Regions from separate parts of the Bradyrhizobium sp. CCBAU 45389 genome, predicted to be linked through region 2. Evidence: riboswitches for the same ligand, from Rfam matches in the RefSeq annotation. Region 2 holds a riboswitch; the other holds the start of a gene.
What was found. A riboswitch is a leader RNA that binds a small molecule or an ion and turns the genes downstream of it on or off. The one in region 2 is predicted to bind glycine.
Positions count from the first base shown of each region.

Region 1: it holds a riboswitch for glycine, as region 2 does, so the genes downstream of both, gcvT (glycine cleavage system aminomethyltransferase GcvT) here and XH79_RS33835 (D-amino acid dehydrogenase) in region 2, are expected to answer to the same signal.

Region 1 is NZ_LBIY01000097.1:40,836-53,082, forward strand. Features, by position in the region: gene gcvP (aminomethyl-transferring glycine dehydrogenase) at 1-731, opposite strand, end outside; gene gcvH (glycine cleavage system protein GcvH) at 749-1,117, opposite strand; gene gcvT (glycine cleavage system aminomethyltransferase GcvT) at 1,128-2,273, opposite strand; glycine riboswitch at 2,421-2,511, opposite strand; gene alaS (alanine--tRNA ligase) at 2,732-5,410, shown strand; gene XH79_RS33035 (cyclic nucleotide-gated ion channel) at 5,418-6,644, shown strand; gene XH79_RS33040 (DUF3455 domain-containing protein) at 6,649-7,149, opposite strand; gene XH79_RS33045 (NADP-dependent isocitrate dehydrogenase) at 7,247-8,461, opposite strand; gene XH79_RS33050 (TrmJ/YjtD family RNA methyltransferase) at 8,813-10,012, shown strand; gene XH79_RS33055 (tetratricopeptide repeat protein) at 10,283-11,965, shown strand; gene XH79_RS33060 (hypothetical protein) at 12,226-12,247, opposite strand, start outside.
Region 2 is NZ_LBIY01000097.1:203,081-215,327, reverse strand. Features, by position in the region: gene XH79_RS33860 (hypothetical protein) at 1-994, opposite strand, end outside; gene XH79_RS33855 (multidrug effflux MFS transporter) at 1,272-2,522, shown strand; gene XH79_RS33850 (ABC transporter substrate-binding protein) at 2,805-4,412, opposite strand; gene XH79_RS33845 (ABC transporter substrate-binding protein) at 4,542-6,149, opposite strand; gene XH79_RS33840 (M20/M25/M40 family metallo-hydrolase) at 6,420-7,550, shown strand; glycine riboswitch at 7,646-7,750, shown strand; glycine riboswitch at 7,754-7,859, shown strand; gene XH79_RS33835 (D-amino acid dehydrogenase) at 7,927-9,228, shown strand; gene XH79_RS33830 (ABC transporter permease) at 9,410-10,351, shown strand; gene XH79_RS33825 (ABC transporter permease) at 10,370-11,257, shown strand; gene XH79_RS33820 (ABC transporter ATP-binding protein) at 11,387-12,247, shown strand, end outside.

The DNA of each region.
Region 1 (12,247 bases), 160 kb from region 2:
ATCGCGAGCGCGCCCTTGGCCTTCAGTGCGGCGATCGCGGGCCTGAGGTCGCGCAATGCGCCGGAAGAACCCGGATATTGCAGCAATGCGCCGAGCACGTCGGCGTTAGCGAGATCGGTGAGGGGATCGCCGACCACCAGGGTCCAGCCGAGCGGCTCGGCGCGGGTGCGCATCACCGCCAGCGTCTGCGGATGCACGTCCTTGTCGACGAAGAAGGCCTTTGCCTTGACCTGCGAGTGGCGCTCCGCGAGCGCCATGGCTTCGGCAGCGGCGGTGGCTTCATCGAGCAGCGAGGCGTTGGCGACGTCGAGCCCGGTGAGGTCGCAGATCATGGTCTGGAAGTTGAACAGCGCCTCCAGCCGGCCCTGGCTGATCTCGGGCTGGTAGGGCGTATACGCCGTGTACCAGGCCGGGTTCTCCAGGATGTTGCGCTGGATCACCGCGGGGAGGATCGTGCCGGAATAGCCTTGGCCGATCAGCGAGGTGAAGACCTGGTTCTGCGCGGCGAGCTCGGCCATATGCGCGATCGCCTCGGTCTCGCTGAGCGGCTTGCCGAGATCGAGCGGCGATGCCTGCCGGATCGAGGCCGGCAGCGTCTCCGCCATCAGCGCGTCGACGCTTTTGGCGCCGACCGTTTCGAGCATTGCGGTGACATCGCGCACTGATGGGCCGATGTGGCGGCGAACGAAACTGGCGGCGGTCTCGCCGCTGGATTTACGGTGCGCGGTCATCGCCTGCTCCATCGTCCTTAAGCCGTGTGGGCCTTGTAGGCGGCTTCATCCATGAGGCCGCCGAGCTCGCTCTTGTCGGCAATCTTGATCTTGAAGAACCAGGCCGCGCCCTGCGCGTCCGAATTGATCAGCGCCGGCTCGGCGGCCAGCGCCTCGTTGGCCGCGAGCACTTCGCCGGTCATAGGGGCGTAGACGTCGGAGGCCGCCTTCACGGACTCGACCACCGCTGCGGCTTCCGCCTTCTTCAAGGTGCGGCCGACCTTGGGCAATTCGACGAACACGACGTCGCCGAGTTGCTGCTGCGCGTAGTCGGTGATGCCGACCGTGGCGGTATCGCCGTCGATGGCGAGCCATTCATGGTCGGAAGTGTACAGCGTCGTGGTCATTGTCTCGTCCTCAGCGTTTGTAGGTGTTTTTCACGAAGGGCATGGCGGCGACTGCGAGCGGCAGGCGCTGTCCGCGCACCTCGGCGAAGAGTTTTGTGCCGAGCGCGCTCAGGCTCACAGGCACGTAGCCCATCGCGACCGGCGCACTCAGGCTCGGGCCGAACCCGCCCGAGGTAACCTGTCCGACCGGCTCGCCGCCCGCGCTATCGGCAAACAGCAGCGCGCCCTCGCGCACCGGCGCGCGGCCCTCGGCACGCAGGCCGACGCGGCGGCGGGATGCGCCGTGATCGAAATGCGCCAGAATCTTTTCCGCGCCGGGGAAACCGCCGGCACGGGCGCCACCGCTGCGGCGGCTCTTCTGCACCGACCATTCCAGGGCGGCCTCGACCGGCGTGGTGGCGGTGTCGATGTCGTGGCCGTAGAGGCACAGGCCAGCTTCCAGCCGCAGGCTGTCGCGGGCACCTAAGCCGATCGGCAGCACGTCCGGATTGTCCAGCAGCATCTTGGCAAGGCGTTCGGCATCGGCAGCGGGAACCGAGATCTCAAAGCCGTCCTCGCCGGTGTAGCCGGAGCGCGAGACGAAGCACTTGATGCCGGCGACCTCATGCGGGCCGGCGTCCATGAACTTCATGGCCGGGGCCGCCGCACAGAATTTCGCCAGCACCGCTTCGGCCTTCGGGCCCTGCAATGCGATCAGCGCGCGGTCGGCGAGCGAATCGATGATGCAGTCGTCCGAGAGATTCGCGCGCAGATGCGCCTCGTCCTCGGCCTTGCAGGCGGCGTTGACAACCAGGAACAGGTGATCGCCGAAATTGGCGACCATCAGGTCGTCGAGGATGCCGCCATCGGCATTGGTGAACTGGGCGTAGCGCTGCCGTCCCGACGCAATCGCGACGATATCCTGCGGCACCAGCCGTTCCAGCGCGCGGGCGGCGTCCTCGACCTTGCCCGATTTCGGCCGAAGCGCGATCTGGCCCATGTGGGAGACGTCGAACAGGCCCGCGGCGGCCCGGGTATGAAGGTGCTCCTTCAGCACGCCCGCGGGGTACTGCACGGGCATGTCATAGCCCGCGAACGGCACCATCTTGCCGCCAAGGGAGACATGGAGGCTGTGGAGGGGCGTACGTCTAGGGGAGTCTTGGTTGTGCGCTAGCATCTTAAGGGGCCCTCGGCGGTTCCCCGGGGACGATTCCCCGATGGACACCAGTCGAAGCCCCATCTGTCGCTGTGCCTGAGAGTATTATCCCGTCGGCGGACGCAGTCCGGGCCTCAAGCCCGTCGGCGCCTCTTTCCAGATGCTGTCAAAGCCACGCGGTCCTTTTGCCTGAGAGTTTCCGGGGCGGTTGCTCCTTCGGCGCCGGCTGCCTAAAGCCGGTCTCTCCCGACGTGGCCGTACGATACAGATGGGTACAGACCACAGGGTAGCCAAGCCTGTCAACGCGACTTCAGCGGCTTTCAACGGGATTGAGCGCCTGCGGCAACCCTCTGATCTGCTTGCACAGTTTCTGGACAGCGAAGCTGGCCTTGTCTAAAAGCGCTTTGGCCCGCAGATATCAGCCTTAATTTCCGGTTTGGACGGCGGGAGCGGGCCCAAGCACACCCGATTGGATGAACATGAGCGGCGTCAACGAGATCAGGTCGACCTTTCTGAACTTCTTTGCCGAGAACGGCCACGAGATCGTGCCGTCCTCGCCATTGGTGCCGCGCAACGACCCGACGTTGATGTTCACCAATGCCGGCATGGTGCAGTTCAAGAACGTCTTCACCGGCGTTGAGAAGCGGCCGTATCAGCGCGCCACCACGTCGCAGAAATGCGTGCGCGCGGGCGGCAAGCACAACGACCTCGACAATGTCGGCTACACCGCACGCCATCTCACCTTCTTCGAGATGCTCGGCAACTTCTCGTTCGGCGATTACTTCAAGGAGCGCGCGATCGAGCTCGCCTGGACGCTGATCACCAAGGAGTTCGGGCTGAAGAAGGACAAGCTGCTCGTCACGGTCTATCACACCGACGACGAGGCGGCGGGCCTGTGGAAGAAGATCGCCGGCTTCTCCGACGACCGCATCATCCGCATCCCGACCTCGGACAATTTCTGGGCGATGGGCGACACCGGCCCGTGCGGCCCGTGCTCGGAGATCTTCATCGACCGCGGCGAGCACATCTGGGGCGGACCTCCGGGCTCGCCGGAAGAGGACGGCGACCGCTTCCTCGAATTCTGGAATCTCGTGTTCATGCAATACGAGCAGGTGACGAAGGAGGAGCGCGTGGATCTGCCGCGTCCCTCGATCGACACCGGCATGGGCCTGGAGCGCATGGCCTGCATCCTCCAGGGCGTCGAGAGCGTGTTCGAGACCGACCTGTTCCGCCACCTGATCGACGCGACGTCGTCGGCGCTCGGCAGCGGGCCGCAGGAGCAGACGGTTGCCTCGTTCCGCGTCATCGCCGACCATTTGCGCTCCTCCGCCTTCCTCGTCACCGACGGCGTGCTGCCCTCGAACGAGGGCCGCGGCTATGTGCTGCGCCGGATCATGCGCCGCGCGATGCGCCATGCGCAGCTGCTCGGGGCCAAGGAGCCCTTGATGCATCGCCTGGTCCCGGCGCTGGTGCGCGAGATGGGCCAGGCCTATCCCGACCTGATGCGCGCCGAGAAGCTGATCGAGGAAACGCTGCGGCTGGAAGAGACCCGCTTCCGCAAGACGCTGGCGCGCGGCCTTGCCATCCTCGACGAGAAGAGCGCGTCCCTGAAGAAGGGCGACATGTTCGACGGCGACGTCGCCTTCACGCTGTACGACACCTACGGCTTCCCGCTCGACCTGACGCAGGACGCGCTGAAGTCGCGCGGCATCGGCGTCGACCAGGCCGCGTTCACCGACGCGATGGAGCGCCAGAAGGCCAAGGCGCGCGAGTCCTGGAAGGGCTCGGGGGAAGCTGCCTCCGAAGCGATCTGGTTCCCACTGCGCGAGAAGCTGGGTGCGACCGAATTCCTGGGCTACGAGACCGAGAGCGCCGAAGGCGTGGTCTCCGCGCTGGTCAAGGACGGCCAGGAAGTCGCCAGCCTCAAGGCGGGCGAGACCGGCGCGCTTCTGCTGAACCAGACGCCGTTCTATGCGGAGTCCGGCGGCCAGGTCGGCGACACCGGCGTGCTGACGGGTGAGGGCGGCATCAAGTTCCGCGTCACCGACACGCAGAAGAAGCTCGGCGATTTCTTCGTCCACGTCGGCACGGTCGAGAGCGGCGAGCTCAAGCTCGGCACCGCGCTGCAGCTCGAGGTCGATCATTCCAGGCGATCGTCGATCCGCGCGCATCACTCGGCGACGCATCTCATTCATGAGGCGCTGCGCCAGGTGCTCGGCGACCACATCGCCCAGCGCGGCTCGATGGTCGCGCCCGACCGCCTGCGCTTCGACTTCGTGCATCCGAAGCCGATCACGGCGGAGGAGCTTGCCCGCGTCGAGGACATCGCCAACGACGTGGTGCTGGAGAACGACGAGGTCACGACGCGCGTGATGGGCGTGGATGAGGCCCGCGAGGCCGGGGCGCGCGCGCTGTTCGGCGAGAAGTACGGCGACGAGGTCCGCGTCGTCTCCATGGGCAGGACCGCGCGCGAGCGCGGCGCCAATGCGCTCGGCTGGTCGGTCGAGCTCTGCGGCGGCACCCATGTCAAGCGCACCGGCGACATCGGCCTGATCACGCTCACGGGCGAGAGTGCGGTCGCCTCGGGCGTGCGCCGCATCGAGGCGCTGACGGGCAACTACGCGCGAAAACACGCCAACGAGACCATGGCGCTGGCGAAGACCGCCGCGAACGAGCTGCGCACCTCGATCGACGACGTGCCGGCGCGCATCGCCGCGCTGATGGAGGAGCGCAAGAAGCTCGAGCGCGAGCTGTCCGACGCGCGCAAGAAGCTCGCCATGGGCGGCGGCGCATCCGGCGGCAACGGCGCTGCGAGCGGCGTGCGCGAGGTCGGCGACGTCAAGCTGATGGCGCGCGCGGTCGAAGGCATCGAGATGAAGGATCTCAAGGGCCTTGCCGACGACGGCAAGAAGCAGATCGGCTCGGGCGTCGTCGCGATCGTCGGCGTCACCGAGGACGGCAAGGCCGGCGTCGTGGTCGGCGTCACGCCGGACCTCACCGCGCGCTTCAACGCCGTGAACCTCGTCCGCGTCGCTTCCGAGGCGCTGGGCGGCAAGGGCGGCGGCGGCCGGCCCGACATGGCGCAGGCCGGCGGTCCCGACGGCGCCAACGCGACCGCGGCGCTGGCGGCGATCGAAAAAGCGATGGCAGGCGCTTAAGGCCACCATGGGCCTCGTTCCGCGAGGACGTGGGCCTGGCGATCCCGACTTGCGGGATCGCCTCTACGAATTGCTGGAGCACGACCCCCTGGCCTATTCGGTCGGGTCGCGCTTCATCCAGCTGATCATCGCCGTCATCGTGCTCAACGTGGTCGCGATGATCCTCGCCTCGGTGCCGGAGTTAGACGCGCGGTTCGATGCGCTGTTCAGCGCAATCGCGGTCCTCGCCGTCATCGTGTTCGCGCTGGAATATCTGGCGCGGCTGTGGACGGTGGCGGGGCACACCCAGCGCAGGGGCTCGGCGCTGTCCGACCGGCTCTCTTATGCCTTCTCCGCGCTCGGCATCATCGACCTCATGGCGTTCCTGCCGGCTGCGATCGTGCTCGCCACGGGCCGGCACGCGACGCTGGCCGGGCTCGGCGTGCTGCCGTTCTTCAAGCTGATCCGCTATTCGCCGGCGATGCGCTCGCTGCTCGCCGCGGTGCATGCCGAGCGGCGCGCGCTGATCGGCTGCATCGTCATCCTGATCGGCGCGGTCCTGACCTTTGCCTCGCTGCTCTATGCCATCGAGCGCGACGTGCAGCCGGACAAGCTCGGCACCATCCCGCAGGCAATGTGGTGGGCGATCGTGACGCTCGGCACCGTCGGCTATGGCGACGTCGTGCCGGTGACGCCGCTCGGAAAATTCATCTCGACCTTCGCCATCATCAGCGGCTTCGCCATGATCGCGCTGCCGGTCGCGATCATCTCCTCGGCGTTCGCCGAAGAGGTGAAGCGGCGCGATTTCGTCGTCACCTGGGGCATGCTGGCGCGGGTGCCGCTGTTCTCGCATCTGTCCGCGGCGGAGATCGCCGACATCATGCGCCTCCTGCGCGCCCGCACCATCGAGCAGGGCGAGATCCTGGTGCGGCGGGGCGATGCGGCCTCGTCGATGTATTTCATCACCGCCGGCGAGGTCGAGATCGCGCTGCCGAGCCAGCAGGTGCGCCTCGCCGACGGCACCTTCTTCGGCGAGATCGCACTGCTGCACAAGACCAAGCGCAGCGGCACCGTCACGGCGACGCGCAAGACGCGCCTGCTCGTGCTCGACGCCCAGGATTTCCACGCTTTGATCGCGCGCATGCCGACGCTCGCCGATCACGTCCATACCACCGCGAAGGCGCGGCTCGCCGACAGCGGCGATCTCGCGGCGGCGGAGCTGGCGCAGGCTGAGAGGGACGACACGGACCGCTGAGCGGTCAGCCCTTCTTCAGAAACACATAATCAGCCGAGTAGGGCGCGCTCTTGAACTCGCCGGCCTTGTCGCAAGAACCCTCGAGCTTGCCGCCATGGGTGTTGATGCGCTGGACGGTGGTGACGGGCGTCAGGGTGCCGCTGCCGCGGCGGGAGGCGACTTCAAGCTTCAGCCAGGGGATATCGGCAGCCGTTGCGCCGGGCGCGTTGCCGATGGCCTTGCCGACGACGGCGCTGCCGTCGGCGAGCTCCCAGTTCGGGCCGGCATAGTGGCGGCCGACGGTCTTGCCCTCGGAGAGAAGCGTTGCGACCGGTTCGCGGAAGGCCCAGGCGAGCTTGCCGTCGGCGGCGGCCTTGCACTCATAGACCTGCGCGCCCTCGGCGTGGACGCTGAGCACGGCGGTCTCGCCAGGTGCGGCGATGGCCTCGGGGAGCGGATCGGCGGCGGCCGGCCCGGCCATTACTGTGAGCAGCATCAGGCAGGGGACGGCAAGCTTGGTCGACATGGTCGCATCTCCGCGCGAGGGGTCTCAAAAAAAGGGCCGCGCCCAAAGGCGCGGCCCGTGATGATGTCTGGCCCAGTCGGGCAAAATTGCGGTCGGCTTACGCCGCCATCGCCTTGACCAGGTTCTCGGCGACCTTGTCGAGGAAGCCGGTGGTCGAGAGCCAGCGCTGGTCGGCGCCGACCAGGAGCGCGAGGTCCTTGGTCATGTAGCCTTCTTCAACCGTGTCGACGCAGACCTTCTCCAGCGTGGCCGCGAACTTCGCGAGCTGCGGGTTGTTATCGAGCTTGGCGCGATGCGACAGGCCACGGGTCCAGGCGAAGATCGAGGCGATCGAGTTGGTCGAGGTCTCCTTGCCCTTCTGGTGCTCGCGGTAGTGGCGGGTCACCGTGCCGTGGGCGGCTTCGGCCTCGACGGTCTTGCCGTCGGGGGTCAGCAGCACCGAGGTCATCAGGCCGAGCGAGCCGTAGCCCTGCGCGACCGTGTCGGACTGCACGTCACCGTCGTAGTTCTTACAGGCCCAGACATAGCCGCCGGACCACTTCAGCGCCGAGGCCACCATGTCGTCGATCAGGCGGTGCTCGTAGGTCAGGCCCTTGGCCTCGAATTCCTTCTTGAACTCGCGGTCGTAGATGTCCTGGAAGATGTCCTTGAAGCGGCCGTCATAGACCTTCAGAATCGTGTTCTTGGTCGAGAGATAGACCGGATAGTTGCGCAGCAGGCCGTAATTGAGCGAGGCGCGGGCGAAGTCGATGATGGAGTCGTCGAGGTTGTACATCTCCATGGCGACGCCGGCGCCCGGAGCCTTGAACACTTCCTTCTCGATCACGGTGCCGTCCTCGCCGACGAACTTCAGCGAGAGGGTGCCCTTGCCAGGGAACTTGATGTCGGTGGCGCGGTACTGGTCACCATAGGCATGGCGGCCGATGATGATCGGCTTGGTCCAGCCGGGAACGAGGCGCGGCACGTTCTTGCAGATGATCGGCTCGCGGAAGATCACGCCGCCGAGGATGTTGCGGATGGTGCCGTTCGGCGACTTCCACATCTGCTTGAGGTTGAATTCCTTCACCCGGGCCTCGTCCGGGGTGATGGTGGCGCACTTGACGCCGACGCCGACCTTCTTGATCGCCTCGGCGGCGTCGATGGTCACCTGATCGTTGGTGTGGTCGCGGTACTCCATGCCCAGGTCGAAATACTGCAGTTCGACATCCAGGAACGGGTTGATCAGCTTGTCCTTGATGTACTGCCAGATGATCCGGGTCATCTCGTCGCCATCGAGTTCGACGACGGGATTGGATACCTTGATTTTTGCCATGTTCGGGGAAGCCCTCTTGGGAACGGCGCTGGTCGCGCCAACGTGAATATCCGCCGCCTCTTAGCACCTGATAGCAGCGGGCGAAAGCCAAGTGATTATGCACTTTTAGCTCATCCAGCTTCCCCAGATGGGGAGCGGGGCCTGACACCACGGCTGGGGCGGGGGTGAGGTTTCAAGCGAGATTCAAAAGTCGAATCCAACCCGTTATTTCCCTTGAGAATTTTGTCAGGACAGGCAAACGACAGGCGGGCAGCGCCGGCCGGCCCAAGACCGACTCGAAAAGGCCGCCTTGAATCATTTCCTAAGGCGGCCTTGCCAAGGCCTTGAGAGACAGTGTGAAAGCGAAGCGAGATGTCGGGGACTGACAAGAGCAAGACGGGCCTTTCCCTCGACGGTCCCATCGTCATCCTGGTCGAGCCGCAGCTGGGTGAAAACATCGGCATGGCTGCGCGCGCCATGGGCAATTTCGCCCTCGGCGCCTTGCGCATCGTCAACCCCAGGGACGGCTGGCCCAACATCGCGGCCCAGCGGGCGGCGGCCGGTGCCGACCACATTCTGGAAAAGGTCGAATTGTTCGACACGGTGGAGCAGGCGGTCGCCGACCTCGACCTCTTGTTCGCCACCACGGCGCGCCCCCACGACCAGGCCAAGCCCGTGGTCGGGCCGGAGGCCGCAGCCAGCGAGATCGCCGGGCACGTCGCGACCGGAGGAAAGGCCGGTATCCTGTTCGGCCGCGAGCGCTGGGGCCTGACCAACGAGGAGGTCGGGCTCTCCAACCGCATCATCACCTTTCCGGTCAATCCCGGCTTTGCCTCGCTCAACCTCGCTCAGGCCGTGCTGCTGATCGGCTATGAATGGTTCAAGCGGGCCACATCCGGCGAACTGCCGCACGCCATGCCGGAGCGCTCCGAGCGCGCCTCGCAGCACCAGATGCAGGCCTTCTTCGACAATCTCGTGCGCGAGCTCGACAAGGTCGAGTTCCTGCGGCCGGCCGAGAAACGCGACACCATGCTGGTGAACCTGCGCAACATTTTTAGCCGCATGGAGCCGACCAAGCAGGACATGCACACCCTCCATGGAGTCATCATGGCGATCGCGGAGGGGCGCAAGGGCCCGGCCAAGGGCGGCGTGCTCGACGGCGAGCAGGCGACGCGCCTGCGCGCGCTGCTGGCCGAGCACGGCCAGGGCGGCGGCGTGCCCGACAGCGGCTCCACCGTGCGCGGCCTCGCCCGCCTGCTCCGCCGCAACCCGACCGACGCCGAGCGCCTGCTCTGGCAGGCCCTGACCCGCGATCGCCGCTTCGCAGGTGGGTTCAAGCGCCAGACCCCTGTGGGACGCCACATCCCGGACTTCGTCTCGTTCCCGCACCGGATCGCGATCGAGCTGGTGAACCCCGGCGAGGGCGAAGCCATCGCCGCCGACCGCGCAGGGCGGCGGACCTGGCTCGAGGCGCGGGATTATCGCGTGCTCGACATCCGCGCGGCGGATGTGGAGCGGGATCTTGAGGCGGAGTTGGTGCGGCTGCAGGGGATGATCGAGCAGGGCAGTTAGGTCTCGTCGGGCGCAGCTCTCGTAGGGTGGGCAAAGGCGCATCGCGCCGTGCCCACCACTCTTTGTGTCGGAGAGAGATGGTGGGCACGCTTCCGCCTTCGCTCTTCGAGCTACGGCGGACAAGTCGCTTTGCCCACCCTACGGCACCGCGCTTGTGGCTGATCCACGCCACGCACTATTACCCGAGCTGCACGCCAACGCCGCAACCAAGGGCTGTGCAGAGGCGCAATCGGTTGCTATGATGTCCCTGGGAATTGAAATGGGGACTGCATGTTTGGAATGGTGGGCCGCGCACTCGTTGGTGCGGCAGCAAGCTTAAGCGCGTTGGCGCTCACAATCTTGATCGAAGTATTGCCTGCCCGAGCGGAAATGCCCCTGGCCGCAAAATGCAACGCGCTCGGCAACATCACGCTCGATGATCGCATTGCGGGCTGCACCGCCATCATTGAGGCTGGGAAGGCCATGCAACAGAGCGTGATCGCGGCGCACTTTCGCCGTGCCATGCTTTACCGCCAGAAAGGTGAGGTCGGCCTTGCGATCGCGGACTACAACGTGATCATCGAACGCGATCCGGGCAATCTGAACGCGCGTCTTCAGAGAGCTGCTGCACAAACCGCGAGGCGACAAACCGACGCTGCGCTTGCCGACTACGACAAGGTCATCGAGCTTGATCCCAAGGCTGTCTATGCCCGCCTGGGGCGCGCTCGAATCTACCAAGCCAAAGGAGATATGGTCCGCGCTATCGCTGACTATGATCAAGCCCTCCTGGTCCATCCGGACAATGTCATAGCGCTTGTCGACCGAGGTCTCGCTTTCATCCGCAAGGGAGACCTGGATCGTGCCATGGCTGACTGTGACCGAGCGGTCGAGCTGAGCCCGCAAACCGGCGGGGGCCAGTTGTGTCGCGGTCGGGTCTACTTCGCCAGGGGCAACAAAGAGCTCGCATTGGCCGCACTCGATCAAACCATGCAGATCAAGCCAAGGAGCGAGGAATTCTATTTCTTTCGCGCAGAATCCTTCCTTCAATTGGACGAGTTCACCCGCGCGTTCGCCGATTATGACCGGATCATCGAGCTCAACCCACGAGGTCGCGCTGTCTACCTCTGCCGGGGTGTCGCCTATGCTCGAAAAGGCGACTACGACCACGCCATTGCCGATTTCACACAGGCAGTTCAGCTCGCCCATCGGGATCAGGGAAGCCCAGGCGAGGGGACGCATCAGATTCAAGGTCAAGACGCCGATCTCGCTTCAGCGTCTTTTGATGGTGGCACAACTGCACCCGGCTGGGGGGACGGTCCTGCATTCCGCGCTCGGGGAACTGCGTACTCCGCACGAGGAGACCTTGATCTGGCTATCACGGACTATGATGAGGCGATCCGCATCAATCCCAAGGACAAGGACGCACTCGGGCTCCGCGCCAACGCGCACAAGGCCAAGGGAGACTTCGACCGTTCGCTCGCGGATTACGATCAACTCGTGCAGCTCGATGCCAAGGATGCGCGCGCCTATTTTCATCGTGCGAGGCTCTATTGGCAGATTGCTTCATTCGCCAAATCGTTGGCTGACCTCGATCAGGCGATCCAGCTCGATCCAAAGAATGCCTACCCGGTCTTATGGCGCGAAATTGTTGCAAGGCGCAGTGACCAGCCGAGCCAGCTGGGCGAGGCGGCAAAACAGCTCGACGCGGCGAAATGGCCCGCGCCGGTCGTCAATCTCTTCCTTGGCACGATGACGCCGGAGCAAGTGCGCGGCGCCGCGGACGATGCCGACCCGGCGAAGAAGAAGGGGCAGGTCTGCGAGGCGAATTTCTATGTCGCAGAGCGCGCCCTGCAGAGCGGCTCCAGGGAAGAGGCGTTGAAGCTGTTCGAGCAGGCTGCAGCCGATTGCCCGAAGACCTTTCTCGAGAAGCCGGCCGCCGACGTCGAGCTTGGCGCGCTGCGAGCGAGTCGCTGATCGAATGGGCGGGGTCTCGTAGCTCTCGTAGGGTGGGCAAAGCGTAGCGTGCCCACCGTGTCTATCGACGACGCCGAGTGAGAAATGGTGGGCACGGCGCTTCGCGCCTTTGCCCACCCTACGAGACCGAGTGTGTGGTTTGTAGGGTGGGTTAGCCGAAGGCGTAACCCACCACCCTTCAGCGAATGCCGGACGAAGTTGGTGGATTACGCCGGCGACTGCGCTGCGCGCAGCCGTGGCTAATCCACCCTACGCACCTCTCACCCGCGCCCGAGCAGCACG
Region 2 (12,247 bases):
GGTCGAGCCGCGTCAAAAGCGATCCCCCTGCCCGAACCGGTCCGCTGCCGACCGCGCGCAGGACGGATAGCACGAACGGCACGAGCACGAGCGCGAGTGCTGCGAGCGCATAGGTCGCGAACATCGCCGGCTTGCTGTCGCCGAGGCCGACCTGCTCCAGGAGGCTGCGCGCCAGCAGCAGCAGCGACGGATTGGTTTCCATGAGCTCGACGGCATGCTGATCGGGGATCTGCTTCGTTAGCACACCCACCCAGCTCGCGAACAGGTCGCCGTAGAACAGCTTCGAGATCAGGATCGGCAATGCGAAGCCGAACGCGGCCACCGCGATCAGCGCCAGCTTGCGCGCGCGCGGCAGCGGCAGGAAATAGAGCGCGGCGATCACGGGACAGAACACCAGCTTGAACGAGGTCACGAGACCTAGCAGCGCGGCGCCGCCGGCGCGCAAGGCGAAGCCGCGATCCTCAGCGGCGGATGCCGTCGGGCGAAGCAGGAGCCTCAGCGCGACCGCGGTCAGCAGGCCGCCCAGGATGGCGAAATTCCCGGACGCCCAGACCCATTCGAAGCCGATGAACGCGCCGAACACGCAGAGCAGCCTGAGCGCAACGTCGCGCGGGGTAGCTCGCGTCCGGCCAAGCCCCGGCAGGAGCAGGCCGCAGAGCACGCCGAGCACGAGATAGACGCCCATGTGATGAGCGACGAGGACGCCGCCGGCGCACACGGGGCGAAACACATCGAGCGTCACAGGCAGATAGGGGTAGGAGAACCTGGTGCCCTTCAGGTTCTTGACGAAGTAGGGATCGAGCCCATTGGCATAGGCATCGACCGCGGCGCAATTGACGCGAACGTCCCAGCCGTAATTCAGGGGAAGCGTGCCGTCGCTGACGAGATTGCCGAGCACCAGCAGCGCCGTCAGCCCGATCAGCCAGGCAAGCCAGGTGTTTCGCCGTGCCGTCATGTCGACCGAGGGGCCCAACCATCGTGCTACGTCGGACACTGCGAAATACCTTGTCTTGCCGGGTTCCGGGGCGCCTGCCGCAGCACGCCGTCAGGCCACAATGGACAGGATGAGTTTCGGATTCATCTCCCCGGTGCGCCGTCCGCGATCTTATGGTGAATGGCTGGTTGCCGGCGCGCGGCTGGGACGGCGGGAGTGACGGGCTACCTCACCAACTCGTGTCCGCCCCGCCCCTGCCTGACAGCCATCCCGAAACATGGGTTGTGCGTCGCAGCATGGACGTTAGAAAAAGCCCTGAATTTCAGAGGTGAGCTTCTTGTCCGACGTCAATGCCGACGATTGGGTGTCCTCGGGACACCGGCCCATGGGTTTTCCCGAATTTGTCATCGTGATCGCGTCCATCATGGCGCTGAATCCGCTCGCGATGGATATGATGCTGCCGGCGCTGCCCAATATCGGGGCGGCATTCAAGATTCCCGTCGCCAATCACCTCCAGCTGGTGCTGTCGACCTTCCTGATCGGCTTCGGCGTCGGCCAGTTCGTCATGGGCCCGTTGTCGGACCGATTCGGCCGCCGTCCGGTGCTGCTCGGCGGCATGGCGGTCTATGCGGTCGCGAGCGTGCTGGCGGTCGCCGCGCCCTCGTTCGAGACGCTGCTGCTGGCGCGCGCGCTGCAGGGGCTCGGCACCTCGGCAACGCGCGTGATCGCGACCTCGATCGTGCGCGACTGCTATGTCGGCCGCCGCATGGCGAGCGTGATGTCGCTGGCGATGATGGTATTCATCGCGGTGCCCGTGATCGCGCCGTCATTCGGACAGGCGGTGCTGCTGGTGACGGCCTGGCGCGGCATCTTCGTCGTGCTGATGCTCTACGGCCTGCTCGCGCTCGCATGGTGCGTGCTGCGGCTGCCTGAAACGCTTCCCGAATCGGAGCGCCGGTCGCTGGCGCCCGCCGACGTGCTCTCGGCCTTCCGCCAGACCGTGACCAACCGCCAGACCATCGGCTACGCGACGGCTGCCGGCAGCGTCATCGGCGCCCTCTTCGCCTACGTGTTCTGCGCCCAGCAGGTCTTCACCGGCGTCTACCATCTCGGTCACTACTTTCCGCTCGCCTTCGCCGCGATCGCGGCCGGCACGGCTGTGGCCGGATTCCTCAATTCGCAGCTGGTCGGACGGCTCGGCATGCGCGTGATCTCGCACGGCGCGCTGACGCTCTACACCGTGGTGGCGGGCGTGATGCTGCTGACGGAGATCCTCGGCGTGCTGCCGCTCGCGTTGTTCATGGTGCTCTCGGCGCTGATGATGTTCTCGTTCGGCATGATGGTCGCCAACTTCACTGCGCTCGCCATGGAGCCGCAGGGCCACATCGCCGGTACCGCGTCGTCGCTCTACGGCTCGATCACGACCCTGATCGGCATCGTGGTCGGCATGGCGATCGGCCAGAGCTTCGACGGCACGCTGCTGCCGTTCTCGGTCGGCTTCTTCCTGTCGACGCTGGCTGCGCTCGGAATCGTTCTGGTGGTGGAGAAGGGACGGCTGTTCAAGCCGCATCATCGTCCCGTGACGTGAGGAACTTCCCCGCCGCCTCCATGTTGTCCTGCAGCAATCGAGAGGATGGCGAGATGGAACCAAAGAAGAAGCCGGATCAGCCCGCGTGGAAAGTGGAGCAACCCGCTCCACAGCCAGGGCATTCCGAGGAACGGCCGGACACAAGTCTGCCATTCGCGAGTGAAGGGCTCGAGCAGGTGCGCGACAGCCACTGCTAGAGGCGGATCAAAGAAGTATTGCGCCATGGAAAACGGCGCCGCGGAGACCCGCGGCGCCGTTTTTTTTTCGGATGCAGGCGACAGCCTATTCCGACTTGTCGATGTTCCAGAACACCGGAGTCGCCGGGCCGTCGATCACACCCGTAAGCGACTTCCGCCACGCGCTCGGCGCCTGATATTGACCCAGCGGCATGTAAAGCACCTGGTCATAGGCTTCCTTCTGGATCTCGGTCGCGATCTTCTTGCGATCCTCCGCCGAGCTCGCGCGAACGAAGGCGTCCTTGAGTTGCTCGATCTTGGCGTCCTCCGCCCAGCCGAACCAGCCGCCCTTCCTGCCCTGGCCGCCGACGGCGACGTTGGAGATCGGGTTGTCCACGTCGGCGCTGACCCAGTTGGTGATGAACATGTTCCAGCCGCCCTCCTTCGGGGGCTTTTGGCTGGCGCGCCGGCTCACCACCGTCTGCCAGTCGGTCGCCTGCAGGTCGACCTTGAAGCCGGCTTCGCGCAGCTGCTGAGCCACCACGATCGGTTGAGCCTTCAGCAGCAGCACGTCGCCCGGCGCCATCAGCACGACCGGGGTCCCGTCGTAACCGGACTCGGCGAGCGCCTTCCTGGCCGCAGCCATGTCGCCGCCCTTCGCGAGGGTCTCGCCGCCAATGTCCGTCGCGAACGGCGTGTCGCAAATGAAGGCCGCAGCACAAGTCTTGTAGTATTTGGGGTTGCCGATCAGCGCATCGAGCACGTCCTTCTGCTTGATCGCCAGGAATGCGGCGCGGCGGACCTTGACGTTGTCGAACGGCGGATGAAGGAAGTTCATCCGCGCGCCCGTCTGGAATCCGAACTTGTTCAGGATCTCGATCTTGAGCTCCTTGTCGGCTTCGATGGCGGGCAACATTTCGATGGCGGGATATTCCATGAAATCGACGTCACCCGACTGCAGCGCGTTCAACGCCGTCTGCGAGTCCGGCATCGTAAGCCATTCGACGCGGTCGACCTTCACCACCTTGCCGCCGGTGGTCCAGTTCGCCGGCTCCTTGCGCGGCACATAGTCGGTGTTCTTGACGTAGACCGACTTCACCCCGGGCTGGAATTCACCCTGCACGAACTTGAACGGGCCGGAGCCGATCTGCTCGGGGATCTGCTTGTCCACCGGCGTTTCGGCAAGACGCTTCGGCATCATGAAAGCGACCCGCGAGGACGGCTTGCCGATCGATTCCAGCACGAGCGCGTACGGCTCCTTCAGCTTCAGCGTGATGGTCTTTGGGTCGGTCGCCTCGATGCTCGCGGTGAACAGCATCATCTGCTGCCCCATCCCGTCGACTTGAGCCCAGCGCTTCAGGGAGGCGACGCAATCTTCCGCGGTGACGGGCGTGCCGTCATGCCACTTCAGGCCGTCGCGGAGCGTGAAGGTGTAGGTCAGCTTGTCGTCGGAGATCTTCCAATCCGCCATCTGCGGCTGGCTCTTGAAGTTCGAATCCGTCGCGATCAGCGTGTCGTAGACCATGTAGCCATGGTCGCGCGAGATATAGGCGCTGGTGAAGATCGGATCGAGGATGCGCAGATCCGAATGCATCACGGCGGTGATGGTCTTGCCCGCGGCAAGAGCTGGCGATGCCAGTGCCGAAAGTGCCACGACCGAAAGTGCAAGTTTGGAGGCGAAGGCAAGACGTCCCCGGCGCATCATTTCGAACATCGAAGTTCTCCTGGCAGTTCTGTTGGCAGTCTTCTTGGTAGTGCTCTTGGCAGTTCTCCCGGCAAGCGGCGCCGCTGATGACAGCGGCGCCGCGCGATGGTCGAGAAGGCGCGATGGCGCGCCTTCCCCTTACTCGGACTTGTCGACGTTCCAGAACAGCGGCGTCGCCGGGCCGTCGAGCACGCCGGTGAGCGATTTGCGCCAGCCGCTCGGCAGCAGGTACTGCCCGAGCGGGATGTAGATCACCTGCTCGTAGGCTTCCTTCTGGATGTCGGCTGCGATCTTCTTCTGCTCGTCGATCGAGGGCGCGCGGACGAAGGCGTCCTTGAGCTGCTCGATCTTGGCGTCTTCCGCCCAGCCGAACCAGCCCTTCTTGCCCTGGCCGCCGATCGAGAGATTGGCGATCGGGTTGGCGACGTCGGCCGCGACCCAGTTGGTGAAGAACATGTTCCAGCCGCCTTCCTTCGGCGGCTTCTGGCTGGCGCGGCGGCTCACCACCGTCTGCCAGTCGGTCGCCTGCAGGTCGACCTTGAAGCCGGCCTCGCGCAGCAGCTGGGCGGCCACGATCGGCTGCGCCTTCAGCGTCGTGACGTCGCCAGGCGCCATCACCACGACCGGGGTGCCGTCATAGCCGGACTCGGCAAGCGCCTTCTTGGCTTCCGCCATGCCGTTGCCCTTGACCAGGGTTTCGGCGCCGACATCGGTCGCCAGCGGCGTGTCGCAGATGAAGAACGCGCCGCAGATCTTCTGGTACTTGGCGTTGCCGACGAGCGCGTCGAGAACGTCCTTCTGGTTCATCGCCAGCAGGGCCGCGCGGCGCACCTTCACGTTGTCGAACGGCGGATAGAGGAAGTTCATGCGGCCGAGGGTCTGGAAACCGAACTTGTTGGAGACCTCGATCGTGAGCTCCTTGTTCGCTTCCAGCACCGGCAGCATGTCGTAGGGCAGGTTTTCCATGAAGTCGATGTCGCCCGACTGCAGCGCATTCACCGCGGTCTGCGAGTCCGGCATCGTGATCCACTCGACGCGGTCGACCTTCACCACCTTGCCGCCGGAGGTCCAGCTCGCCGGCTCCTTGCGCGGCACGTAATCGGTGTTCTTGACGTAGACCGCCTTCACGCCCGGCTGGAATTCACCCTGCACGAACTTGAAGGGGCCCGAGCCGATCTGCTCGGGAATCTGCTTGTCCGGCGGCACCTCGGCGAGACGCTTCGGCATCATGAAGGCGACGCGCGAGGACGGCTTGCCGATGGAGTCGAGGACGAGGCCGTAGGGCTCCTTCAGCTTCAGCGTGATGGTCTTGGCGTCGGTCGCCTCGATGCTCGCCGTGAAGTCCATGAGCTTCTGGCCCATGCCGTCGACCGCGGCCCAGCGCTTGAGCGAGGCGACGCAGTCTTCCGCCGTCACGGGCGCGCCGTCATGCCATTTCAGGCCGTCGCGCAGCGTGAAGGTGTAGGTCAGCTTGTCATCGGAGATCTTCCAGTCCGCCATCTGCGGCTGGATCTTGAAATTCGAATCGGGGGCCACCAGCGTGTCGTAGACCATGTAGCCATGGTCACGCGTGATGTAGGCCGTGGTGAAGATCGGGTCGATGATGCGAAGGTCGGAATGCATCACGGCGGTAAGGGTCTTGCCGGCCGCAAGCACTGGCGAGGCCAGCGCCGTTGAAAGCGCGACGACCGACAGCGCAAGTTTGGAGGCGAGCGCGCGAGGCCCCCGGCGCATGAAGTTGGACATAAAAAGTTTCTCCTGACGTGAAACTGTTCAAAGGCAGGTTATTGGTTGAGCATCCGGTTCGTTCCTTGGGCGAACTAACCTCATGCAATGCCTTTATCTTTTCGAGACTTGCAGACAGTGTTGAGCGCGTCAATCCGGTTTCGTCGCAAGCCCTCGCGGCGCGCGCACGGGCTCCACAAAGATCGGTTTAGCTCTACAACGCTCTCCGCTTGTCCTGCCGCGCGCCGATGCAATGCGCGTTCCATCTTTCGCAGCTTGAGAGACATTGAGATGAATCCAGCCAATCTTCCCTTCGATTCCGAGGCCATGCTCGAGGGCCTGCGCACCTGGGTGGAATGCGAAAGCCCGACCTGGGACGCGAACGCGGTGAACCGCATGCTCGATATCGCGGCGCGGGACATGGCGATCATGGGTGCGACGATCGAACGCATCGCCGGCCGCCAGGGTTTCGGCGGCGTGATCCGCGCGCGCTTTCCGCATCCGAAACAGGGCGAGCCGGGCATCCTGATCGCCGGCCACATGGATACCGTCCACCCGGTCGGCACCATCGAGAAGCTGAAATGGCGGCGCGAGGGCAGCAAGTGTTACGGCCCCGGCATCTACGACATGAAGGGCGGCAATTATCTCTCGCTGGAAGCGATCCGCCAGCTGGCGCGCGCCTCGTTCACGACACCGCTGCCGATCACCGTGCTGTTCACGCCCGACGAAGAGGTCGGCACGCCTTCGACCCGGGACATCATCGAGGCGGAAGCCGCGCGCAATAAATACGTGCTGGTGCCCGAGCCCGGCCGCGCCGACAACGGCGTCACCACCGGACGTTACGCCATCGCACGCTTCAATCTCGAGGCGACGGGACGGCCGAGCCACGCCGGCGCGACGCTGTCGGCGGGACGTTCGGCGATCCGCGAAATGGCGCGGCAGATTCTCGCGATCGACGCGATGACGACGGAGGACTGCACCTTCTCGGTCGGCGTCGTGCATGGCGGCCAGTGGGTGAACTGCGTTGCTACGACCGCCACCGGCGAGGCGCTGTCGATGGCCAAACGCCAGGCCGATCTCGACCGCGGTGTCGAAAAGATGCTGGCACTCTCGGGCACCAACAACGACGTGACCTTCAAGGTGACACGCGGCGTGACGCGGCCGGTCTGGGAGCCGGATGCCGGCACAATGGCGCTGTATGAGAAGGCGCGCGGCATCGCCAAATCCCTTGGCGCGGAATTACCGCATGCGAGCTCCGGCGGAGGCTCCGACGGCAACTTCACCGGCGCCATGGGCATCCCGACTCTCGACGGCCTCGGCGTGCGCGGCGGCAATGGCCACACGCTGGAGGAGTTCATCGAGGTCGATAGCCTCGTCGAACGCGGGCGCTTGATGGCGGGATTGCTGGCGACGCTGGAATAAATTGAATCAACCTTGCACTGCACAATGCGTTGGCAGTCGCGGTCTAAATTTAGCCTTGTCTAAAAATGAGGCGTATCGTACTGCTCGATTGTCCACGCGACGATGCGGGAGAGATCGCAACGAAGGTATTCAGCTTTCGTTGCGACGCCGACGGAGCAACCGCCCCGGAAACTCTCAGGCAAAAGGACTGTATCGTCAGGACGATCTGGAGAGAGGCGGCGCGATTTCAGGCAATCGTGGCGTCCACCGAAGGGGATAGTCCGTTGCGTGATCCGCAGCGGATCAAGCTCTCAGGTAACCGTGACAGATGGGGCGCCGCCAACGGCCTTTGGCCGGCGGCCGACCTATCCTAACTCACGGGAGCCCCGAACCTGCCATGACCCATATCGCCATCATTGGCGCCGGCATCACCGGCGTGACGACTGCCTATGCCCTGCTCGAACGCGGCTACAAGGTAACGGTGCTCGACAAGCACCGTTATGCCGCGATGGAGACATCGTTCGCCAACGGCGGACAGCTGTCCGCCAGCAATGCCGAAGTGTGGAACAGCACCGCGACGATCCTCAAAGGCCTGCGCTGGATGTTCCGGCGCGACGCGCCGCTGCTGATGAACCCGCGGCCAAACTGGCACAAATATTCGTGGATGAGCGAGTTCGTCGCCAACATCGGCAACTACCGCGCCAACACCATCGAGACCACGCGGCTTGCGATCAAAGCCCGCAAGCATCTGTTCGAGATCGCAACGCGCGAAGGCATCGACTTCGATCTCGAGCGCCGCGGCATCCTTCACATCTATCACGACAAGGCGGGTTTCGAATCCGGCCTGCGCGTCAACGCGCTGCTGCAGGAAGGCGGCCTCGATCGCCGTCCAGTGACGCCGGAGGAGATCCGCGCGATCGAGCCGACGCTGCGCAAGGCGTATTATGGCGGCTTCTACACGCCGTCGGATGCGACCGGCGATATCCACAAGTTCACCCGCGGGCTGGCGGACGCCTGCAAGCGGCGTGGCGCGACCTTCATCCATGAAGCCGATATCGATTCAATCGCGCGCGCCGGCAGCGGCTTCGTGCTCGGCTGGGCCGATCTTGCTGCAAGCGATGCCCTCGCCTCCGCACGCGGCATGCTGAAGGCGGACGGGGTCGTGGTCTGCGCCGGCGTCGCCAGCCGCCACTTCGCCGCCCTCCTCGACGATCGCATCAACGTCTACCCCGTGAAGGGCTACTCGATCACCGTGCAGCTCGACACCGCCGAGAGTCGCAACGCGACGCCGACCGTCAGCCTGCTCGACGAAGCCGCCAAGATCGTCACCAGCCGGCTCGGTGCCGATCGTTTACGTGTGGCCGGCACGGCCGAGTTCAACGACTTCAATCGCGACATCCGCGCCGACCGCGTGCAGCCGCTGGTCGACTGGGTGCGCAGCAACTTCCCCGCCATCGAAACATCGCGCGTCGTGCCCTGGGCCGGGCTGCGCCCGATGATGCCGAACATGATGCCGGTGGTGCGCGCAGGAAGGATGCCGGGCGTGTTCTTCAACACCGGTCACGGCCATCTCGGCTGGACCCTGTCGGCCGCGACCGCGCAGATGATCGCTGGGACCATCGACGGCTGGCGCGGGCTCAATGCGCCGCCGACCGTGCCTTCACTGGGGGTTGAGCGTGAGCTGCATCATGCATCCTGAGTGGTTTGGACCGGACGCGGGGCGGCCTCTTGCGACCGCCCTGCCCTTGGCACACAATTTGCCCCGAAAAGTCGGCATCTCCGGCCGGCTTTCCAGCCCGAGTGACAGGCGCGCATGATAGACACGATCGAATCCACGGACGCCCCAGGGCCCCACAAGTTCCGCAGCCGGAGATAGGTGCATGCTAGGTTATCTCATTCGCCGCGTTCTGGCCGCGGTGCCCGTGATGGGCGTCGTCGCGCTGTTCGTGTTCCTGCTGTTGCGGCTAACGCCGGGCGATCCCGCCGCAATCCTCGCCGGCGACAACGCGACGCCGGAACGGCTCGAGCGCATCCGCGAATCGCTCGGCCTCAACGAGCCGCTGATCGTGCAGTTCATCACATGGGTGAACAAGCTGCTGCATGGCGACCTCGGAACCTCGCTGATCTCCAACCTGCCGGTCATGAAGATGATCGGCCAGCGCGTCGAGCCGTCGATCTCGATCGCGCTGTGCACCATCATCCTCGCCGTCATCGTCGCAGTTCCCTTAGGCGTGATCGCCGCGTGGAAGCACGGCACCTGGATCGACCGTTTCGTGATGGGCCTGTCGGTCCTCGGCTTCTCGGTGCCGGTGTTCGTGGTCGGTTATGTCCTGATCGAGGTCTTCGCGATCGACCTGCGCTGGGTGCCGGTGCAGGGCTTCCGGAGCATCTTCAACGGCTTCGGTCCGTTCTTCGAGCGCATGATCCTGCCGACCTGCGCCCTGTCCTTCATCTACATCGCGCTGATCGCGCGCATGACGCGCGCGGCGATGCTCGACGTGCTCGGCGAAGATTACGTGCGAACGGCGCGTGCGAAAGGCATCAACGAGGTTGCCGTGATGATGCGGCATGCGCTGCGCAACGCCGCCGTGCCCGTGATCACCGTGGTCGGCACCGGCTTTGCGCTGCTGATCTCCGGCGTCGTCGTCACCGAGAGCGTGTTCAACATCCCCGGCATCGGGCGCCTCACCGTGGATGCGGTGCTGGCGCGCGACTATCCGGTGATCCAGGCCATGATCCTGCTGACGTCGCTGATCTACGTCGTCGTCAATCTCCTCATCGACGTCGCCTACACCCTGCTCGATCCCCGGATCCGGTACTGAGGCAAGGACAAGAACAATATGTCAGTCGATACCCTTCCCCAGTCGTCCATTCCGATCACGTCGCCGCTGCGGCCGCGCTTCGGCTTCCTCACCTCGACGCCGATCATCGCCACGGCAACAGTCTTGCTCGCGCTAATCGTGGTGATCTCGATCCTCGCGCCGCTGATCGCGCCGCATGATCCGATCCAGCTTGCGCCGTCGCAGCGATTGAAACCGGCCTCGGCGCAATTCCTGCTCGGCACCGACGCCTACGGACGCGACCTCCTGTCGCGCGTGGTCTATGGCGGCCGCATCTCGCTGCTGATCGGCATCGGCTCGGCGATCCTGTCGATCGTCATCGGCCTTTCGATCGGCCTCGTCTCCGGCTTCTTCAAGCTGGTCGATTCCGTGATGATGCGCATCATGGACGGCCTGATGGCGATGCCGAGCATCCTGCTCGCCATCGCCGTGGTGTCGCTCTCCGGCGCCAGCCTCTGGACCGTGCTGATCGCGATCACGATCCCTGAGATTCCGCGCGTGGCGCGCCTGGTCCGCTCGGTCGTGCTGTCGGCACGCGAGGAGCCTTACGTCGAGGCCGCGATCTCGGTCGGCTCCAGCCTGCCGAAGATCATGTGGCGCCATCTGATGCCGAACACGATCGCGCCGCTGATCGTCCAGGGCACCTATGTCTGCGCCTCCGCGATCCTCACCGAGGCGATCCTCTCCTTCCTCGGCGCCGGCATCTCGCCGGAGACGCCGACCTGGGGCAACATCATGGCCGAGGGCCGCCAGTACTTCCAGATCAAGCCCTCGCTGATCTTCTGGCCGGGCCTTTTGCTCTCGATCGCCATCCTCAGCATCAACCTGATCGGCGACGCCGCCCGTGACGCCCTCGACCCCCGCATGAAGCAGCGGGAGGGGAAGTGATGCGAGTGGCACTGTCATTCCGGGGCGCGCCCCTTGGCGCGAGCCCGGAATCCATTTCAACGCCTGGACTGACGCCCGATGGATTCCGGGCTCGCGCTGCGCGCGCCCCGGAATGACGAGAGAGTTCGCATGACCAACCCTGTTCTCGACATCAACAACCTCGTCGTCTCCGTCGGCAAGAAGCCGAAGGGCGCCAACATCATCGACGGCATCTCGATCCAGGTGCGCGAACGCGAGACGCTGTGCCTCGTCGGCGAAAGCGGCTCGGGCAAGTCGGTGACCTCGCTCACCACGATGGGCCTGTTGCCGAAGGGCACGCTGGTGCCGACCTCCGGCAGCGTCAAGCTGGTCGGCGAAGAGCTGCTCACCGCGACCGACCGCCGCCTGCGCCAGCTCCGCGCGACGCAGATGGCGATGATCTTCCAGGAGCCGATGACCGCGCTCAATCCGGTGGTGCCGGTCGGCCGCCAGATCGACGAGGTGCTGCGCGCCCACACCAAGCTCGACGCGAGGGCGCGCAAGAAGCGCATCCTCGACATGATGGAGCAGGTCCGCCTGCCCCAGGTCGAGCGCATCTTCGCCTCCTACCCGCACCGCCTCTCCGGCGGCCAGCGCCAGCGCATCATGATCGCGATGGCGCTGGTGCTGGAGCCGAAGCTGCTGATCGCGGACGAGCCGACCACCGCGCTCGACGTCACCACGCAGAAGCAGATCCTGACCCTGATCCGCGACCTCCAGCGCGATCACGGCACGGCCGTGCTGTTCATCACCCACGACATGGGCGTGGTGGCCGAGATCGCCGACCGCGTCGCGGTGATGCGGCAGGGCCGCCTGGTCGAGACCGGTCCGCTCGAGACCGTGCTGCGCAATCCGACCATGGAATACACCCGCAACCTGCTGGCGTCGGTGCCGAGCCTGGTGCCGCGGCCGCCGCGCGAGGAGAGCCGCGAGCCCGTGGTGCTCGAGGCCAACGACCTCAGCAAGGTCTAC